DNA from 3 places in the Comamonas sp. wu1-DMT genome. Region 3 is predicted to be linked to each of the others. Evidence: predicted binding sites of a transcription regulator. Region 3 holds the regulator's gene; each other region holds the start of a gene.
What was found. The regulator sigma-54, encoded in region 3, starts transcription at its own class of promoters, with help from an activator protein. The targets are predictions, from matches to a motif close to TGGCANGNAANCTGCTTT.
Positions count from the first base shown of each region.

Region 1: the regulator sigma-54 is predicted to act here: its motif matches at 1,337-1,354, upstream of V8Z78_RS10285 (phenol hydroxylase subunit).
Region 2: the regulator sigma-54 is predicted to act here: its motif matches at 3,188-3,205, upstream of V8Z78_RS06610 (flavin monoamine oxidase family protein).

Region 1 covers NZ_JBANEM010000005.1:236,856-243,924, reverse strand. Annotated here, with positions in the region: gene V8Z78_RS10295 (MmoB/DmpM family protein) at 1-67, opposite strand, end outside; gene V8Z78_RS10290 (aromatic/alkene monooxygenase hydroxylase subunit beta) at 79-1,071, opposite strand; gene V8Z78_RS10285 (phenol hydroxylase subunit) at 1,113-1,304, opposite strand; partial or broken gene V8Z78_RS10280 (sigma 54-interacting transcriptional regulator) at 1,610-3,312, shown strand; gene V8Z78_RS10275 (GntR family transcriptional regulator) at 3,317-4,069, shown strand; gene V8Z78_RS10270 (AraC family transcriptional regulator) at 4,381-5,154, opposite strand; gene V8Z78_RS10265 (MFS transporter) at 5,181-6,506, shown strand; gene V8Z78_RS10260 (helix-turn-helix domain-containing protein) at 6,608-7,036, opposite strand.
Region 2 covers NZ_JBANEM010000003.1:135,507-142,575, forward strand. Annotated here, with positions in the region: gene V8Z78_RS06600 (molybdopterin-containing oxidoreductase family protein) at 1-1,206, shown strand, start outside; gene V8Z78_RS06605 (sensor domain-containing diguanylate cyclase) at 1,402-2,961, shown strand; gene V8Z78_RS06610 (flavin monoamine oxidase family protein) at 3,266-4,861, shown strand; gene V8Z78_RS06615 (c-type cytochrome) at 4,892-5,389, shown strand; gene V8Z78_RS06620 (RidA family protein) at 5,408-5,953, shown strand; gene V8Z78_RS06625 (MFS transporter) at 6,018-7,069, opposite strand, start outside.
Region 3 covers NZ_JBANEM010000003.1:350,553-357,621, reverse strand. Annotated here, with positions in the region: gene V8Z78_RS07675 (thiol:disulfide interchange protein DsbA/DsbL) at 1-230, shown strand, start outside; gene lptA (lipopolysaccharide transport periplasmic protein LptA) at 361-1,017, shown strand; gene lptB (LPS export ABC transporter ATP-binding protein) at 1,014-1,796, shown strand; gene V8Z78_RS07660 (RNA polymerase factor sigma-54) at 1,942-3,543, shown strand; gene V8Z78_RS07655 (aspartyl/asparaginyl beta-hydroxylase domain-containing protein) at 3,733-4,653, opposite strand; gene V8Z78_RS07650 (DUF711 family protein) at 4,789-6,021, opposite strand; gene V8Z78_RS07645 (tRNA-binding protein) at 6,079-6,417, opposite strand; gene V8Z78_RS07640 (THUMP domain-containing class I SAM-dependent RNA methyltransferase) at 6,597-7,069, shown strand, end outside.

The DNA.
Region 1 (7,069 bases), on a different contig from region 3:
GCGATTCCTCGTTGTCCTGAAAGGCGATGAACACCTTGGAGACGGGGGTGCTGGCAGATGTGCTCATGGCGCTGCTCCTCAGATGTCCAGACCGGCCTTGCGGGCACGGGCATCCAGGCTTTGGCGGACTTCGCTGAGCACGGCTGCACCACGCACACCCAGGGCCAGTTCGGCCACGGCGGCCAGTGCCACGCCGGCATGGTCGGCATAGCTCAGATACCAGCGCGACAGCTGGCTGCGGTTATCTGCGGATTCGGCTGCAGCCACCTTGACCACGGCATCGATCCAGCGTGCGGTCTCGGTGTGCCACTCGGGCATGAAGGCCGTGAGCATGGCCACGGCCGTGCCGCCTTGCACCGTGACATGCTCGTCCACGAAGTGGTTGTAGATCAGGGGATAGAGCAGTCCGTCGAGCACCATGTTCTGGGCTAAGAACAGCTCCATGGGGTCCTGCACCACAAGCAGGTCTTCCACCAGATGGCGCAGCGGCTGCCAGGCCGGGTGCTGCATCCAGTCGTTCTTGCCGGCCTCGAGCACGCCGGGCTCGTCCATGACCAGGCCCAGGCGCGTGAGGTACTGGGCCACGCCCAGATGGTCCATGGCATGCATCATGGCCGCAGCCGTGAAGGGCGTACCGTAGCCGCGTGAGCAGATCTGGCTGTTGTTCATATTGCCGCCCCAGGCCACATGGCGCAGCGGCATCAATACATCGCAGGCCTTGGCGCGCAGGGCATCGGACATCTTGCCCGCCAGATTGCGCGACTCCACAAACTGGTAGTTGGCTTCCACGGCCTCCTGCTGCTTGGCACGGGTCATGGTCCAGGTGGCGTAGTAGTACTGACGTGGATCGCGCAGCGCGTTCCAGTCGGCCATGCGGATCGCCGTGCGGCCGGTGTCGAACAGCTCGAACTCCGGCTCCCACAGCGGCCGGTAATGGAAGTGATGTGTGGGCTGCACGCCCAGCGTGGCCTCGAGATAGCGCGACGCGGGCTTGTCTCCCGTGTAGGCTGCCACGCGGGCAAAGGTATGGCGCAGCGGCTGTATCTCGCGCGCCGAAAGCTCGATATTCATGGGCTTGTCTCCTGTGTTGTCGTGGGATGCGTGAGTGATGGTCAGAGCAGCCTGGCTTTCTGGACCTGGCAGAAGGCCTCAAAGTCGGCCTCTGTCATGGCCAGCTCCACCGTGAGTTCGGGCCAGCCCACGGAGAACTCGAAGTCCACAAAACCGTTGGCGCGCTTTTGCAGCACGCGCACCGAGCGGCGCGTGAGATCGCAGGCGGGAAGATCGAGAGTGCTTGTTTCCATGAGGGGCTCCTGGCGGGTCTATGGCCTTTGCAATTGCACAGCCCGTGCCAGTTCATGAAAATATCGATAAATCTAGGGTTACTCCCTAAATTTGTGCGTGCTTGAGCAAGCTGGGGATCAGCGATTCCCGGGCAAACCCTAGGACAGCAGCCACAATGCTTCAATGCCTACTGCAGTGCAGCATGATCAAATGATCAAGCACCCCATGCAAAGGTTCGCAATTCATCAATTGCGCCAGCAGTTCAAGGCCGGGGATGCGGGTCAATCCCGTAGCCAGAATTCGATGTTTTATCGATAGTTTTCTCATGCCCCACACTCCCCCCGCCCTACCCTCCGATGCCGATTTGCGCAGCCAGGTCCGCTTCTCCACCGAAGACGGACTGATCTGGCTCTCGGGCCAGCGCATGTTGCTGCTGCACCTGGCCTCTCTTCACGCCCTGCGCCGCGAAATGATGAACACCATGGGCCCCGATCACACGCGGCGCCTGCTGCTGCGTGCCGGCTATGCCGCAGGTGAGCGCGATGCGCTGCTGGCACGCCAGATACGGCCCACGGCCAGCCTGTTCGAGATGTTTGCCGTAGGCCCCCAGTTGCACCGGCTGGAGGGTGCGGTGCGCGCCACGCCGGAAATCTTTGAGGCCGATGAGCAGGCGGGCCACTTTCAATGCGTGGTGCGCTGGGAACACAGCTGGGAAGCGGAAATCCATTTGCGCGAATGGGGCCCCAGGACCAGCCCTCGTGCTGGATGCTGCTGGGCTATGCCTCGGGTTACTCCAGCGCTTTCTTCCGTCGCCCGGTGTTTTTCAAGGAAATGCAGTGCTCCACCTGCGGCCACGCACACTGCCTGATAGAGGGCCGGTTTCAGCATGAGTGGCCCGATGGCGAACAGATCGCACGCGACTACGACCCCGACTCCATGCTGGTACGCCTGGATGAGCTGCAGTCCCAGGTCGAAGCCTTGCGCACCGGCCTGGCCCCTTGCGACAGCCAAGGCCCTTTGCTGGGCCATTCACGCGCCTTTCAAGCCGCGCTGGAGCTGCTGTCCAAGGCTGCTCCCACCCAGGTCACGGTGTTGCTCACGGGTGAGACCGGCGTGGGCAAGGAACGCTTTGCGCGCGCCCTGCATGCCATGAGCCCGCGCGCCGACAAACCCTTTGTGGCCGTGAACTGCGCGGCCTTGCCCGCCGACCTGATAGAGAGCGAGCTGTTCGGCGCCGAAAAAGGCGCGTTCACCGGCGCCACGGCCACGCGCATAGGGCGCTTTGAACGCGCCCATGGCGGCACGCTGATGCTGGACGAGCTGGGCGAGCTGCCCCTGGCCGCCCAGGCCAAGCTGCTGCGCGTGCTGCAAAGCGGCGAGGTGGAGCGCCTGGGCGGCCACCGCAGCACCCAGGTCGATGTGCGCGTGATCGCCGCCACCAATGTGGACCTGGAAAAAGCCGTGGAGCAGGGGCGCTTTCGGCGCGACCTGCTCTACCGCCTCAACGTCTACCCCATACGCATCCCCGCGCTGCGCGAGCGCGTGGACGATATCGAGCTGCTGGCCATGCATTTGCTGCAGAAATACTCGGCCTTGCACGGCAAGCCGGCCCCGGGCTTCAGCGACCGGGCGCTGACCGCGCTGCGCGGCCACAGCTGGCCCGGCAATGTGCGCGAGCTGGAGAACCTGGTGGAACGCGGCCTCATCCTCACGCCGGCCGGCGAACCCATCGATGTGGCTTGCCTGTTCCCCCAGTGGAGCGACAACGGCCAAAGCACCATAGACGACCAAGGCCATCTGGCCCAGGCCTGCGGCGCAGATGGCGATCTGCACACGGCCGGGGTGTACGACAGCATGCAGCACCAGGGGCTTTCGCTGGACGCCCTGGAAGACGGGCTGCTGCAAGAAGCCGTGCGCCGCGCCAGCGGCAATCTGGCCGCAGCGGCCCGCGCCCTGGGCATGACCCGCCCCCAACTCAGCTACCGGCTCTCACGCATCCGCGAACGCACCACAGGCACCGAGGAGTAAACGCTTGGCCAAGAAATCCTTTATGCAATGCCTGGCCCTGCCCGAGACTGAATCCAGCGGCGGCGAAGCATCGCGCACCCTGACCGAGCAAACCTATGCCCGGCTGCGCACCGACATTGTCGAAGGCCGCCTGCTGCCTGGCAGCAAGCTGCGCATAGAGCATCTGCGCCAGGCCTACGAGGTCGGCGCAGGCACCTTGCGGGAGGCGTTGACGCGCCTGGTCAGTGATGCCCTGGTCACAACCGAAGGCCAGCGCGGCTTTCGCGTCTCCACCATCGCCATGGACGACCTGCAGGACATCACCCGCCTGCGGGTACATATCGAAACCCATGCGCTTCGTGAATCCATACGCCATGGCGACGCGGCCTGGCGGGCCCAGTTGCAGGCCAGCTATGACGAACTCTCGGCGGCCGAGCAACCGCTATCCAGCGACAACCGCCGCCAGTGGGAGGCCTTGAACCTGCGCTTTCACGAGACCCTGCTCTCCGGCTATGCATCCCCTTGGACATTGAAGGTGCTGCGCCTGTTGGCGCGCCATAGCGAGCGCTACCGCTGCTATGCCATGGAGCAACCCGCGCTCACCCGTGATGTACATGCCGAGCACCAGGAAATCTTCGAGCTCGCCATGGCTGGCCAAGAAGCCCGCGCGGCACTGGCCCTGGAAGCCCATATTTGCACCACCCCCCATCTGCTGCTGCAAGCCATGCGCGAAGGCAAGCTGGTGTTGCCTGGCACCCGGCCGGAAGCGGAGGTATGAACTGCAGCACAGCTTTATCATTTTGATAGCTGTCTGTGCTGGATGGGAAAGTGCCAGAGGATAGACAGGGTATATCTACCTGTCCAATGGCAGTCCATCACTCGATTGCCGCTGCCATCCAGGCCACTGACCAGAATAGCTCTGTAGGCCAGCTTTCGTCAGAGGTTTGCATGAATCAAGCTGACTTCCGCTTTTGACCGCTAGCAGCCAGCCACCGAGGGCTGCTCACGCCCCATAGCCTCCGTTCGCACACATCAATTGCAGTCAGTTAAAAGGACGCGCCGAATTGAGGGCTTCGCAGCCTGGCCTTGCTATTGATAGAAGCTGGAGGGCGAGACCCCGAAATGTCGACGGAACATCGCAGCAAACGCGCTGGCACTGCCGTAGCCGCAGTCGAGCGCTACTTCGATGACCTTGTTACCTGCAGCAATCCCGCGCAGCGCGTGAAGCAGCCTAGCCTGCTCACGCCATTGAGCGAACGTCATGCCAGTCTCCTTGGCAAATAGCCGGTGCAACGTTCGCTCTCCCACATGGATTGACGCTGCCCATTCCGCGGCATTCGACGAATCTGAGGGGGTTGCGCTAAGTTGGTCGCAGATGCTGCGAAGCCGCCCATCCTTGGGCATTGGCAGATGAAGCGGAAGGGTTGTCGAGACGCGAATCTCATCAATGAGCAATTCCAGAAGCCGTGCGTCGCGGCCTTTCGGCTCGGTGTGGAACGCAATGCGGACCGCCTCCACGAGCAGTTCGCGCAGCAGGGGTGAGACGTTGATGACGCTGCTCTCATGCGGCAAGGTCGTTACCTTCGCGGCATCGATGTACGCCGTGCGCATAAGCACGTCACCGGCCATCGTGACGGTATGCCGCAGGCCCGTGGTTATCCAGAGCGCGCGATTGGGAGGGACGATCCAAGACCCCGCGTCGGTGTGCACCACCATAACGCCCTCTGTAGCGTAGAGAAGCTGGCCTTTGGGGTGGGAATGCCAACCCGTGGACATACCGACCGGCCACCTGCTCTCCATGACGACGACCGGCCAGGCCAGGCTGTCGTACTGCTTGTGTTTATGGGATGGATGCGTTGCCATGGCAGAAACTCTACAGGTATTGGCAGATGAGCGTGCGACAGCCAATCGGCAAGGACGTAATCTCCAAGCTCAGCCGTTCAACGGCTCAGGTCCAACGCACTTGCCTCTGTATTTCCATGACCGTCAGAACTGCCACTCTCTCCACATCGGAAGCACCTTGCATCGCGGTGCCCGACGCCAAGCCACAGGGATTCCTTCTCCCTATCGTCGTGGGCGCTGCCTTTGCCCACCTTCTCAACGACATGATCCAGGCCATGCTGCCTTCGATCTTTCCCATGCTCAAACAGAGCTTCTCCTTGAGCTTTGGGCAGATCGGAATCATCGCGCTGGTCTATCAAGTCACGGCTTCGCTGCTCCAGCCCTGGATCGGCCTGTACACAGACAAGCATCCCAAGCCATACCTGCTTCCTTCGGGCATGGGGATGACCTTCATCGGAATCGCGCTCTTGGCTACGGCCAGCAGCTACGAGATGCTGTTGGTTGCGGCAGCGGTGGTGGGCGTCGGCTCTGCTACTTTTCACCCAGAGGCCTCGCGGATTGCCAGGCTGGCGTCGGGTGGCAGGTTTGGAACAGCGCAATCCACTTTTCAGGTAGGTGGTAACACCGGCTCCGCCATCGGCCCCTTGCTGACTGCGGCCATCGTTATCCCGCATGGTCAGCCAGCCGTAGCATGGTTCATGGTGGTCGCACTGGTTGCGATCTTCGTTTTGTATCGCCTCACGATCTGGGTACGTCATCACGGAACAGCTAAAGCCAAGGTCCTGTCGAAAGGCCATGGCGAGGGGCTGGACCGCTCTGGCGTGATACGTGCGATTTCCGTTATCTGTGTGCTGATGTTTGCGAAGTTCGTCTACATCGCATCATTCACCAACTACTTCACGTTCTATCTGATTGAGCGCTTTCAGCTCAGCGTGCAGACGAGCCAGCTGTTTCTCTTCATGTTCCTCGCAGCTGTGGCCGCAGGAACCTTCGTAGGAGGACCTGTTGGAGACCGCATTGGCCGCAAGGCTGTCATCTGGATTTCGTTTCTTGGCGTCGCCCCGTTCGCTCTTGCGCTGCCTTATGTCGGTCTTGCCGGGACAGCCATCCTCGCCATTGTCATAGGCTTGGTAATGTCATCTGCCTTTGCCGCTCTGGTGGTCTACGCACAGGAGGCCGTCCCCGGTCGCGTGGGACTGGTATCTGGGCTGATGTTTGGGCTGATGTTCGGCGTCGGCGGAATTGGCGCAGCCGGACTGGGTGAGTTGGCAGATGTACACGGCATTGTGTGGGTCTATGGCGTGACCTCATTTCTGCCGCTCCTTGGCTTCGCCACAGCGTTTCTTCCAGAAACTCAGCGAAAGAAGCTCTAAAACTGCTACATCGCTATACGCCTATGTCCGCTTCCCTCAAAAGTGCCGAATGGCAGGTTGCGGCCGGTTGCGGCTGTCGCTGTTCGGCCCAAAGCAGGTATTCAAGTTGACTTGGCCTTACTGGCTGCAACTGTAAGTGGCTGAATTTTCCCAGCCAAGGCTGCATGCATTAGCCGTTGAAACGTTGGGCAATCGAGATGGTTCTTCTCGGGGCAGTTGGCCGCATGTCGTAAGCCGTCACGCACAGCCTTTAATTGCTTGATGGATCTCTCTACTAGATCGGCCTTGGCGAGCATCATTTCTCTAGGTACCTGAATGTTCCCATCAAGAGGCAACATTGCTCTAATCTCGTCGAGTGAGAACCCAGCAGCCCGTCCAAGAGCGATGACCGATAAGTGCTCTAGAACTTGAGCATCAAACAGTCGCCGCTGCCCATGTCTTCCGATAGAGCGGATCAACCCCTTCTCTTCATAGAAACGAAGTGTTGGTGCAGATAGTCCTGTTCGTTTTGCTACTTCTGTGATGTCCATATTCACGCCTTGCGCTCAAGTGCACTTGAGCTT
Region 2 (7,069 bases), 220 kb from region 3:
ACCAGGCCTGCGGCCATCCGCCTCAATTACGGTATGCAGCGCGCGCGCGGCGGCGGCAATGCCGTGCGCGCCGTGGCCTGCTTGCCGGCTCTTGTCGGCGCCTGGCGCCACCGCGCTGGCGGGCTGCTGCTGTCCGCCTCGGGGGTCTCGCCGTTCAAGCGCGCAGATCTGCAAATGCCGCAGTTGCTGGGCGAGCGTCGCCCACGCACGCTGAACATGAGCCAGATTGGCGATGTGCTGCTGCATGAGGGCGATGCCGGCTTCGGCCCCAAGGTGGAAGCCGTCGTGGTCTATAACAGCAATCCCGTGGCGGTGGCGCCAGAGTCGGCCAAGGTGGCTGCGGGCTTTGCGCGCGAAGATCTGTTCACCGTGGTGCTTGAGCATTTCCTCACCGACACCGCAGACCATGCCGACTATGTGCTGCCCGCCACCACGCAGCTAGAGCATTGGGACATCCACGGCAGCTACGGCCATACCGATGTGCTGCTGAATCGCCCCGCGATCGAGCCCCAAGGCCAGGCGCGCAGCAACGCGCAGATCTTTCGCGATCTGGCCATGCATATGGCCAGGCTGGACCCCGCTTTTGCCGCGGCCTGCTTCTCTGATTCCGACGAAGCGCTGTGCCGCGCAGCGCTAGCACAGACAGCCATTGATTTCGACGATCTTCTGCAACAGGGCTTTGCCCATATCCCGCTGCCCGATGCACCGTTTGCCGAGGGTGGCTTTGCCACGCCTTCGGGCAAATGCGAATTCGACAACCCCGCCCTGGCGCGGCTGGGCATCAACCCCCTGCCCGACTATCTGCCCAATTACGAGCCGCCCACGGCCGCCTACCCACTGGCCATGATCTCGCCGCCGGCACGCAACTTCCTCAACAGCAGCTTTGCCAATGTGGCCAGTCTGGCCCGCATGGAAGAGCGCCCGCTGCTGGAGATGCACCCCGATGACGCAGCTGCGCGCGGCATTGCCGACGGTGACCGGTTACGCGTCTTCAACCAGCGCGGCGAGCATGTCTGCCACGCCGCCGTCAACGGCCGCGCTCGCACCGGCGTGGTGGTGGGCCTGGGCATCTGGTGGCGCAAGCAGGGAGCCAACGGCACGAATGTGAACGAGCTGACGCATCAGCAGCTCACCGATATTGGCCGGGCGCCCTGCTTCTACGACTGCGCGGTACAGGTGGAAAAGTTCAAGGAGTTGTCAGCCTGACGCGGCTGCATTGTGGTTGACCATGAGCAGGGCCACGGCGCGAGCAACCATAATGCAGACACTCAATGAATATGCGGCCGGGGTCTGAGCCTGTCAGAGCACACAGGTACAGCGCAGAGCCGCCCTGCTCTCGCGACATCATCTGTGAAGAAATCTCTCCCCTGGCACCACCGGCTTGCGCCTAACCGGCTTGATTTGCGTCGACTGATCCTGGTCCTGACCATCTGCAGCGCGCTGATCCCGTTTCTCAACACCTTCTATGCCGGCTATCTGGTGCAGCGCCAGCAGCTGATAGACAACACGCTTGAAGGTCACCATGCCTATGCAACCAAGCTGGCGCAGAGCACGGATGATTTTCTGCAATCCGCCCTGCAGCAGCTGGAGTACAGCGCCAATCTAATGGGCGCGCACATGGATGACGTGGACTATCTGGCCAAGGAGGCCACACGTCTGCGCCTGCAAACCAAGAGCTTCAACTCCGTCACCATCATCGACCCTACGGGCTATGTGCTGGCGACATCGCCCGAAACCCTGCAGATCAAGGGCAAGACACTGCAAAGCGCCGGAGTGGCACAGACCTTGAGCACTCGCGGCCCCGTCATCAGCCAGCCCTATATGTCCACGGCCGGCAACTACATCGTCTTTGTCTCGCAGCCCATTTTCGACCCTCAGGGCGAATTCCTGGGAGCGGTAGGCGGCAGCATCTACCTCAAGGAAGACAGCATCCTCGACACCCTGCTGGGCTCGCACTTCTACCAGGATGGCACCTATGTCTATGTGGTGGACAAGAACAAGCACATCATCTATCACCCCGACAACAATCGTATTGGCGACCAGGTGATCAACAACGATGTCATCAACGCCGTGATCCGAGGCGAGTCGGGTACGGCGCCGGTCGTCAACAGCAAGGGCGTGGAAATGCTGGCCGGCTATGCCGTCATCCATGCCTCGGGCTGGGGCATTGTGGCCCAGCGTCCCAAGGCGGCCACGCTGGCCCCGCTCAACAAGCTGATGCGCTCCGTGCTCTACAAGACCCTGCCCATCGCCCTGCTGATGCTGGTGGTCATCTGGTGGAGCGCGCGCCGCATTGCCAGCCCGCTGCGCCAGCTCGCCAATGGCGCTCACGATATGGACAAGCCCGAGACGGCGCAGAACATCCAGGCCGTCAAGTCCTGGTACTTCGAGTCCTACGAACTCAAGAAAGCCATGCTCAAGGGCCTGGGCCTGCTGCAACGCAATATCACCAAGCTGCGCGAGGACGTGAACACCGATCCGTTGACCGGGCTGGGCAATCGCCGTCATCTGGAGGCAGCCATCAGCGCCTTTCAGACGCAAGCGCTGCCGTTCTCGGTGATTGCCATCGACATCGATCACTTCAAGCATATCAACGACGGTTTTGGCCACGATACAGGTGACGAGGTGCTCAGACAGCTCGCACGCACCATGCGCGAGGTCTCGCGTGTCGATGACCTGCCCTGCCGCGTGGGTGGCGAGGAGTTTCTGCTGCTGCTGCCCGGCACGGGGCTGGAGGCCGCCGCCCATGCCGCCGAGCGCCTGCGTCAGCTGGTCGAGAAAATGGAGATACCGCCAGTGGGCCATATCACCATCTCGCTGGGCGTGGCCCACTGGCCCGACAGCGATCCCGATATCAAGGCCGTCTTCCAGCAGGCCGATGCCATGCTCTACGCAGCCAAGCGAGGTGGACGCAATCGTGTCATGGTCAGTGAGGCCTGCGAGCCTCCCAGCGAGCTCTGAGCCCGGCAGCACCGTAGTTCCGCTCCCACACTCAAGGCGTATCCGCTGTCACAGCCGATACGCTTTTTTTGCAGCTTATTGTGTGACTCCGTTGCACCAATTTGGCCATTGACGCTTCAAATTAGTGAGCATGCACCATAAGCGTTAAAAGGATTGAGCGCAAATTGATCTGAATTTCATAACAAGTTACTGATTTCATTGAACTAATGCCTTGAGCCCTCTGACCTGGCACAGCTCTTGCTGAAAACCCTTGCCCCGCAACCCCGGATGGACAGCGGAATACACAACAGCAAAGGAATTTCAGATGCCAGAGCCAAGCAAGCATGTCAGTCGCAGACAACTGCTCTCGATGATCGGAAAGGTCGCGGGCGGCAGTGCCATGTACCAAGCCATGAGTTCACTGGGCTACGCCGCCGAGTCGCATTACAGTGGTCCGGTCAAGCTCGGCAACGCCAGACCTGGCGCGTCGGTTCTGGTGCTGGGCGCGGGCCTGGCAGGCATGGTGGCAGCCCACGAGTTGCGCGCAGCCGGCTACAAGGTGCAGTTGCTTGAATACCAGAGTCGCGCCGGCGGTCGCTGCTGGACGCTGCGCGGCGGCGATGAGTTCAGCGAACTCGACGGTACACGTCAGAAAGTGGGCTTTGCCAAGGGCAACTACTTCAACCCCGGCCCCTGGCGCGTGCCCTACCACCACCATGCGATGCTGGACTACTACAAGCGCTTCGGCATCAAGCTCGAAGCCTTCAACCAGGTCAACTACAACGCCTATCTGCACAACAGCAAGGCCCTGGCCGGCAAGCCCCAGCGCTTTCGCCATGTGCAGACCGATGTCTACGGCCATGTGGCCGAGCTGCTGTCAAAGGCCACCAATCAGGGCGCGCTGGACCAGAGCGTCAGCCGGGAAGACAAGGAACGCCTGCTGGAGAGCCTCAAGGCCTGGGGCGTGCTGGACAAGGAATACCGCTACCGCGCCAGCAATGCGGTCAGCGATTTCCGTGGCTACGACATCGACCCCGGCGGCGGCCTGATGGCGCAGGCCAAACCGTCGACGCCCATGGGCCTGCACGAGCTGCTCGAATCCAATTTGTGGCGCCAGATGGGCGTGGGCAATATCTACGAATTCCACAGCGCCATCTTCCAGCCCGAAGGCGGCATGGACATGCTGGCCCAGGCCATGGCGCGCGATCTGGGCTCGGCCATACGCTACAACGCCAAGGTCACCAGGATCGCCCAGAACGACAAGGGCGTGACCGTGGACTATGTGGACGCCCTCAAGCCCGGCGCCACGCTGCAGGCCCGCGCCGACTGGTGCGTGTGCACGATTCCGCTGTCCATCCTGAGCCAGATCGAAGTGCAGGCCGGAAGCGCCATGCAGAACGCGATTGCTGCCGTGCCCTACGGCAGCTCCATGAAGGTCGGTCTGGAGTTCAAGCGCCGCTTCTGGGAAGAGGACGAACGCATCTATGGCGGCATCAGCTACACCGATCTACCGATCCAGCAGATCTCCTACCCCTCCACCGGCTATATGGGCAACGGCCCCGCCGTGCTGCTGGGCGCCTATGCCTTCGAGAACTCCAACAGCTACCGCTTCTCCTCGCTCAAGCCGGCCGAGCGCATTCGTCTGGCGCTGGAGTACGGCGCGCAGATCCATCCTCAGTACAAGCAGGAGTTCCTCAACGGTGTGTCAGTAGCCTGGCATCGCATGCCTTGGATCAATGGCTGCTTCGGCAACTGGACAGATGCGCTGCGTGAGCAGCACTACAAGGATCTGGCCCAGATCGACGGCCGCCTGGTGCTGGCGGGCGAGCATGTCTCGTACATCCCCGCCTGGCAGGAAGGTGCCGTGCTGTCTTCGCTGGACGCCATCCAGCGCCTGCACGCCAAGGCCTCCAGCCTCTGATCGCCCATGTCTGCAACAAGGAACTTCACCATGCACACATTGCACCGTCTTTGCTCCGCTTTCGCCCTGGCCCTGGGTCTCTCCGGCGCCGTCCTGGCCCAATCACAGAGCATGAAAACCCAGGATGTGAAAAACCTGCAAACACTGCAGTCTGCCGCCGTTCTTTCCATCTCGCCCGCCGATACCCAGGCGCTGATGCAGAACTTCTCTGCGGTCCGCCCGCGCTTCAGCCAGAGCGGCGGAGAGACCCTGTACCAGGCCATCTGCCAGGGATGCCACATGGTCAAGGGCGAAGGCGCCAAGGGCGCCGGCTTCTACCCAGCGCTGGCCTCCAACCCCAAGCTGGCAGCCGCTGCCTACCCGGCCTCGGTCGTCATGAACGGCCTGCACGGCATGCCGTCCTTTGCCAGCAAGCTGTCCGATGAGCAGATTGCCGACGTCGTGAACTATGTGCGCAGCAACTTCGGCAATCAGTACCCGGACAAGCTGTCTGCCGCCGACGTCAAACCCTTTCGCGTCACCCCATAAACCCATTCAGGAGATCACATGAACGTTCCATCCATCTTCAAGACCGCCACCACCGCCGCCTTGCTGGGCGCTGCAGTCCTGCTCACCGGCTGCGCTGCCACCACCTCCGGAAGCGGCGATGTGCTGCGCTACAAGACACCGGGCTCGACCTTCCCCATCGCTGCGGCCGTGGAAATTCCCACCGATGCCCGCACTGTCTATCTCTCCGGCAAGGTGCCGCCCGTGGTGGACAAATCCAAGCCCGCTGCTGATCCTGCGGCCTACGGCGGCGATACCGAGGGTCAGACCGTGGCCATCCTCAAAGGCCTGGAAGAGCAGCTCAAGAGCATGAATCTCACCATGAGCGATGTGGTGAAAATGCAGGTCTTTCTGGTGGCCGACCCCGCCAAGGGCAACAAGATGGACTTTGCCGGCTTCATGCGTGGCTACACCCAGTTCTTTGGCACGGCCGCCCAGCCCAACCTGCCCGCACGCTCGGCCTTCCAGATTGCAGCCTTGGCCAACCCGGCCTGGTATGTGGAAATCGAGGTCGTGGCCGTGCGCGCCGCCAAGCCCGTCAAGTAAGTAACACGCCGGCCTTGCATTCATCGCCGGCCCCGTCAGCGATGAATGCCGATTCCTGCGCTGCTTAGTGAGCGGTGGAGCCAGATCCCTGCTGGGCGCTGTGCGCATCCAGGGCCAGAAAATGGTGAACCACGGGCTTGTCCGGCCCCTGGTGGTAGCGCAAAGCAGCGGCCTGCAGATCTGCGTCGGCCTTGGACACGCGACCATGCTGGCGCAGGTGCTCGGCCCAGGACTCGACCAGGAACCACTCGATCACCCGGCCCGGCTCGCCGGTGTGCTCGGCCACGCCCCAGGCATAAGCCCCATCTCGACGACGCTCCTGGGCCACTTGCTGCATGGCCTGGAAAAAGGCGCCCAGGTCTTGATGCGCAATCCGGTACTCGACCTGAATCATGACCGGACCACGGTCGTGAGCCACGGGTTCTGCCAGCAAAGGCTCGGGCCAGTGGTTGGACGGCTGCAGATCGGCTTCGCCGCCAGGCAGCTTGACGCGGTGAAAGACCAGGGACACCAGCACCAGACCCAGGGCCCCGATCAGCAGCGTGACCGGCAGGCCCAACTGGCCGGCAATCAGGCCCCAGCCCAGGCTGCCCAGGGCCATGGCACCGTTGAATACCATCAGGTAGATGGCAAGACCCCGGCCGCGCACCCAGTTGGGCAGCACTGCCTGGGCCACGCCGTTGAGCGTGGTCAGCGCAACAATCCAGCCCAGGCCCAGCACCAGCATCAGCGCCACGGCAGCCCACTGAGGCGGCGCCAGGGTCAGCAGACCCATGACCGAGGCAGTAACCACAGAAGCCAGCAACACCAGACCGTCGGTATCGAGACGCTTGCGCAGCTTGGGCAGCAGCACGGCACCCAGGATGGCACCGGCCCCCACAGCGCCCAGCATCACACCGTAGAAACCGGCCGTGCCGCCCAGCATGCGGCGAGCCACCAGGGGCAGCAAGGCCCAGACCGAACTGGCGAACAGGAAAAACACAGCGGCGCGCAGCAGCACCACATGCAGCTCGCGGCTGGCACGGGCATAGCGCACACCGGCCCGGAAGGCGCCGAAGAACTGCTCGTTGAGCGCCGGGGCCTCGGCCTTGGGACGCTTCCACCAGATGAGGGCGG
Region 3 (7,069 bases):
GGGTCGGAAAGCAGGGCGTGGATCTGGCCAAGTTCAAGGAAGTCTACAACTCCTTCACCGTGGCCAACCAGGCGCGCAAGGCCGCTCAGCTGCAAAACGAATATGACGTGGAAGGCGTGCCCGCCATGGGTGTGGCCGGCCGCTACTACACGGACGGCACCAAGGCCGGCAATATGGACAATGTGCTGCGCGTGGTCAATGCGCTGGTCGCCTCCAGTCGCAAGGCCTGAGATCAGCCGGCAGACGTCAGTGACGTTTGACGCCCAACAAGCCCGCCGCCGTGCGGGCTTTTTTGTGGGTGTTTTTTACGCAAGTTGCAAAAAGGGAATGACTACAATGGATGCAAGAAACGTGCCTTCCATGAAAAAAACACTCCTACCTCTTGCGCTGGCCTGCGCCCTGGCAGCAGCGACCGGCATTGTCCATGCCGAAAAAGCCGACAGCGCCAAGCCCATGAATATCGAGGCGGATGCGTTGCGTCATGACGAGCTGCAGCAGACCAGTGTCTTTACTGGCAATGTGGTGATGACCAAGGGCTCCATCGTGCTGCGCGGTGCTCAGCTCGATGTGCGGCAGGACGCCGAGGGCTATCAGTACGGTGTGATCAAGGCCGAGGCCGGCAAGCGAGCGTTCTTCCGTCAGAAGCGCGATACCGTGGCCGGTCAGCCCGAGGAGTTCATCGAGGGCGAAGGCGAAGTCATCGAGTACGACGGCAAGGCCGATATCGTCAAGTTCATCCGTCGTGGCGAGATGCGCCGCTACCGTGGCGGTCAGCTCAGCGATCAGGTCACGGGCTCCATCATCGTCTACAACAACATCACCGACGTCTATACCGTCGATGGTCAGAAGACCAGCGGCGGCCTGCCGAGTTCCTCCGTGGGACAGGGTGGTCGTGTGCGCGCCATCATGGCGCCCAAGGACGGCACGCCGGGGGCACAGCCCAAGCCTGCAACACCTGCCACGCAGCTGCGCCAGAGCATGACGCTGGGCGGTGAGAAAGCCGACGAGAAGAAATGAGCGAGCCGACTTTCTCCAGCAGCCGCAGCGGCGAGTCCGACAGCCGCCTGGAGGCCAAGCATCTGGCCAAGTCCTACGGCAGCCGCAAGGTGGTCAAGGATGTGTCCCTGTCCGTGCAAAAAGGCGAGGTGGTCGGTTTGCTCGGCCCCAACGGTGCGGGCAAGACCACATCGTTCTACATGATCGTGGGCCTGGTGCGCAGCGACGGCGGCGAGATCTTCATCGACGGCCAGCCAGTGGGCGGCATGCCGATTCACCAGCGTTCGCGCCTGGGCCTGTCCTATCTGCCCCAGGAAGCCTCCATCTTTCGCAAGCTCAGCGTGGAAGACAATGTGCGCGCCGTGCTGGAGCTGCAAAAGGACGAGCAGGGCAAGACGCTGACGCAGGGCGAGATCGAAAAGCGCCTCACCGGCCTGCTGCAGGAGCTGCGCGTAGAGCATCTGCGCCAGTCGCCGGCGCTGGCGCTGTCCGGCGGTGAGCGCCGTCGCGTGGAAATTGCCCGCGCCCTGGCCACGCAACCGCGCTTCATTCTGCTTGACGAACCGTTTGCCGGCATCGACCCGATTGCGGTGATCGAGATCCAGCGCATCATCGGCTTCCTCAAGGAGCGCGGCATCGGCGTGCTGATCACCGACCACAATGTGCGCGAGACGCTGGGCATCTGCGACCACGCCTTCATCATCAGCGACGGCCATGTGCTGGCCGAAGGCACGCCCGAGGAGATCGTGGAGAACGCCGATGTGCGCCGCGTCTACCTGGGCGAACATTTCAGAATGTGATGACCCCCACGCTCCCTCACTTTGTGTGGTCGCTGCCCCCAGAAGGGGTTCTGACCGGCTGCGCCGGGGTTTGCCTTGGGGCGGCCCGGCGGCAAACCCTTAGCACTGCGCGCGTTTGCAATGATTGTCTGGGGGCCGCGCCTCGATGAAGCCAGGTCTCTCGCTACGCGTTTCGCAGCATTTATCGCTTACGCCGCAGCTGCAGCAATCCATTCAGCTGCTGCAGCTCTCCACTCTGGAGCTGGCGCAGGAAGTCGAGCAGATGCTGGTCGACAACCCTTTTCTGGAACGTGCGGGCGATGAGGCCGAAACTGTGGGAGATGCTCCTGTAGATGTAGCTGCTAGCGCCAGTGAATACAGCACTTCAGATGGTATTCATGCTGAAAATGATGCGAAGCAAACGCAAACAGCTGCTGAAACAATAGCGGAAACGCCAAGCGCCGAGACTCCGGAAACGCTGAACTGGGAGGCCGACGGCATGGACGGCCAGGACGGGGAATGGGGCGGCGAATCCAGCAGCGAGTGGGATACGCCCTCGGCCAGCAGCTCCACGCGCAACCGCGATGGCGACGACGAAACCGATGCCATCGATCTGGCGCGCGAGCACCAGAGCCTGACCGACTTTCTGCACCGTCAGGCGCTGAGCCTGCATCTGGGCGCGGCGGACATGGCGGCGCTGCGCTTTCTCATCGAGTCGCTCAGCGACGACGGCTATCTCGAGGATTCCCTGCAGGAGCTGGCGCAGAGCCTGGCCGGCGACGATCTGGAAGAGCGCGAGGAGCTGGAGCAGCACTTTGCCATTGCGCTGAAGCTGCTGCAAAGTCTGGAGCCCGTGGGCGTGGGCGCGCGCGATCTGGCCGAGTGCCTGCAGCTGCAGCTGCGCGATCTGATCCGCACGGCCGAGGACGAGGGCACGACCGAGGCGCATATGAGCCGGCTGCTGCTGGCGCAGGCCATCTGTGCCCAGCCCATGGACCTGCTGGCGCGGCGCGATCTGCGCAAGCTCACCAGCCTGTGCGGCGCGCGCGAGGAACAGCTGCGCGAAGCCATGGCCCTGATCGCCAGGCTGGAGCCGCGTCCGGGGCGTCGCTTTGTCGATGTGGAGCGCCATATCGTGGTGCCCGATGTCATCGTGCGCCCGCTGCGGGCCGGCTCGGGCCGGGTGGACTTCTCCGTGCAGCTCAACCCCGAGGTCATGCCGCGTCTGCGCGTGCACGACATCTATGCCGGCGTGCTGCGCCGCCACAAGAACAGCGACGGCCATGCGGCGCTGCAGCAGCAGTTGCAGGAGGCGCGCTGGTTCATCAAGAACATCCAGCAGCGCTTCGACACCATCTTGCGTGTTTCCGAAGCCATCGTGGAGCGGCAGAAGAACTTCTTTGTGCATGGCGAGCTGGCCATGCGCCCGCTGGTGCTGCGCGATATCGCCGACACGCTGGGCCTGCACGAGTCCACCATCAGCCGCGTGACCACGGCCAAGTACATGGCCACGCCCCAGGGCACTTTTGAGCTCAAGTATTTCTTCGGCTCGGGCCTGGGCACGGAAACCGGGGGCAGTGCTTCCAGCACGGCCGTGCGTGCGCTGATCAAGCAGTTTGTCGATGCCGAAGATGCCAAGAAGCCGCTGTCGGACGCCAAGCTGGCCGACATGCTCAAGGAGCAGGGCATTGAGTGTGCGCGCCGCACCGTCGCCAAATATCGCGAGCAGCTCAAGATACCGACGACCACGCTGCGCAAGGCGCTGTAGGGCACCGCAGAAACAAGAAAGCCGCTGATGCATCACACAGCGGCTTTCTTGTTCTGTATTTAGGGCGGGAGCCTTGATAAGGCATTCCTCAAGTAAGGGGCAGCGAGCAAGAGTCGCCCTTGCGGCGATACTGCCGTCCCCCTTGGGGGCGCCCGGCCAGGGGAAGGCGCGTAGCGGCTCAGGGTGTTATCAAGAAACCAACCACCAGATAAACCAGACCAGCACGCCGATCATCAGGCCGAACTTGAGGATCTTGTAGAAGGTCGGATTCCAGTCGCGGAAGGCACGGCGGTACTTGCCCGCATAGAACGAGATCTTGAACAGCTTGCTGATCATGCCGCGCGGATCGCCCTCGTTGTTGGGCGAGCTGGCGGCGGCCACCACGTTCTTGCCCAGCCAGTGATTGAGCCACTGGGCAAAGCCATTGGTCATGGGGCGCTCCACATCGCAGAACAGCACGATGCGGTTGCCTTCCGAGCGGTTCTCGGCCCAGTGCATAAAGGTCTCGTCGAAGATCACGCCTTCGCCTTCGCGCCAGCTATAGGGCTGGCCGTCGACCTCGATCATGCAGCGGTCGTCGTTGGGCGCCAGCACGGCCAGGTGATAGCGCAGCGAGCCCGCATAGGGGTCGCGGTGCAGATTGAGCTTGGCGCCGGGCGGCAGCTCGGCAAACATGGCGGCCTTGACGCTGGGAATCGATTTCACCAGGGCCGTGGTCTTGGGGCACAGCTCCATGGCCGAAGGGTGGGCGTCGCCGTACCACTTGAGGTAGAAGCGCTTCCAGCCGGTCTTGAAGAAGGAGTTGAAGCCTGCGTCGTCGTTGTTGGCGGCGGCCTTGATCTGCATGTTCTTTTGCAGATTGACGGCTTCCTCGCGGATCTCGCGCCAGTTGGCCTGCAGCGGCGCCAGCTCGGGGAAGGTGCTGGTGGGCAGATAGGGCGTGCGCGGCACCTTGCTGAACATCAGCATGAAGACGTTGAACGGCGCTGTGAACGTGGAGTGGTCAAACAATTGCTTGACCACCTTGTGGCGCACCTTGCCGCGCAGATGCATGTACAGCCCGCAGCCAAAGAAGAGCAGCACCAGTGCCAGAACGATAATTTTTGCCATAAGGGCCAATTTTACCGGGGGCACCCCGGCGGCCACCATGGGGGCAGGTCAAACAGAACCGGGGTAGGGGAATATCAAAAGCAATAGCTGCCGGCGCTTGACGGCCAAGCGCAGCAGCCGGTCGGGATCAGATACTCAAGGCAGGGCCAGTACGGCGCAGTTGCACAGATCGGCGCTCTCGAAGGCCGTTGTGTCGCCCGCTTTGAGCCCCGGCACGGGGAACAGGCGCACCGTCAGCGGCTTGTTGAGGCGAAAAGCCATGGTGCCCGTATCGCGCATGACGGCAGCGATCTGCTCGGCGCTGCTGTCGCCCGGCACGGGCACGGTATCGAGGCCGATGCCGCAGACGCTGCTGTAGGTCAGCAGGGCGCGGATATCGAATTCGTCATTCAGACTGGCCTGGGCCAGGCCTTGGTCCTCGGTCACGGCCAGCATCAGGCCGCTGAAGCCGATCTGTGTCACGCCGTTGACCGATTTGAAGACGCGGGTCAGCAGGGCCGAGGCTTCCACCGTGCCGCTGGCGCCGAAATAGGGCACGCCCAGCAGTTGGTAGACATCGACCATGGAGGCGCAGGACTTGGATGGCGCGGCCGAGGTGTCCATGCCAGCGATATGCCAGCCCTCGGCCAGCGTCACGCCGTCGGCGCAGCGCTGGATGGCAGTGGCATGCTCGTTCAGGGTCTGGCTCAGGCGATCGAATGCGAGCTTGAACCACGCCGCGTGATCGAGCTGCTGGCGCTGCTGCTGCAGCTCCTGCAGTTCAGCCACCATGAGGTCTGGCGTTTCCAGGCCCAGCACCAGGGCGCCGTGGTGCTTGCCGCGGTGGTAGCTGGCCGGGAAATAGGGAATGCCGGGCGCGCAGTTGAAATTGACTGTGAAGTTGAAATTGCCTTCGCCGCGCGGCGTGGTGCGCGCGATTTGCTGAATCGCCTGCACGCTGTGGGCCAGCAAGTCGGTCTGCAGAAAGCCATGTTCATCCAGATCGATGTTCACGCAGGCATTGCACAGGTCGCCATAGGCGGCAATCAGCTGCGGCAGCAGGGCCACTTCCTGCGCATTGCGCGCTTCGCCCACGGCAAAGCGGATGCGGCGTTTGCCAGTGTTGATGGCCTTGAGCGTTTCGGCAATGCGCTGCAGGCCGGCGAGGGCGCTGTCTATGCCGTGGACGTCTAGGTATTCGCCGAACGGGTTGCTCACAATGCGGATGGACTGCACCTGATAGCCCCGGGCCTCGATGGCATCGGCCACGGCATCGCATTGCTGCTTGGCCTGGGTCAGGCCGGCCTGCCACTGTGCCTCATCGGCGCTCAGGTTGACAAAGGCGGTGACGGTGCGCACGCGCACCAGCGGGTTGAAGCTGATATTCATAGCAGTATCCATAGGCAGGAGAATGGCTGGTGGCCATTTTGCCTCTGAATATTCCGATCACAGCAGGCGTGTGCCCAGCGGCACCTCCTTGTCGGGCACGCACAGGGCCACGGCTCCCGTGGCGTCGTGAAAACCGGTCACAAGACATTCGCTCATCAAGGGCCCAATCTGCTTCTTCGGAAAGTTGATCACGGCCACCACCAGCCGTCCTATCAGCTCCTCGGGTTGGTAATGCTCGGTGATCTGCGCGCTGGACTTGCGCTGGCCCAGCTCGGGACCCAGGTCCACCAGCAGCTTGTAGGCGGGTTTGCGGGCCTCGGCAAAGACCTCGGCCTGCAGCACGCGGCCCACGCGCAGCTCCACCTTCATAAAGTCGTTCCAGCTGATTTCTTCCATGTCGTCATTGCTCCTTGGCCTGGCATCATGCCTTGGGTCCTGCGAGCATCTGTAGAGCAACGCTTGTCGTGCGCGGGCACCGGAAAAGGCCTAGCGCGTATGCTTATGCCCTGTAAAGCGCACAACAGGCTCCCGTGAGCGTCCGGCGCCTGCGCCGTTGCTGGCGCGCACTGATTTCTATGAACCAACTGCATTTGTTTCTGCCCTGCGCCGCCGGCGTCGAGGGCTTTCTGGCCGACGAGGTCCACGCCATCACCGGCGCCAGCGGGCAGGATCTGCTCGTGGGCCGGGGCGGCGTCATGCTGCGCGGCATGTGGCGCGATGCCATGCTGCTCAATCTGCACAGCCGTCTGGCCCAGCGCGTGCTGATCGAGCTGTCGCACACCATGTACCGCAGCGAGAACGATCTGTACCGTGCCGCCAGCGAGGTGGCCTGGGAGATCTGGTTCACGCCCAAGGAAACCTTCAAGATCGAGGTCACGGCCCAGCACAGCCCGCTGACCAGCCTGAACTTTGCGGCGCTCAAGGTCAAGGACGCGATCGCCGACCGTTTTCGCGCCAAGCGCAACGGCGTGCGTCCCAGCGTGGAGACCCACCACCCCGATGTGCGCGTGCACCTGCACCTGACGACCGACGGCGCGACCATCTATAT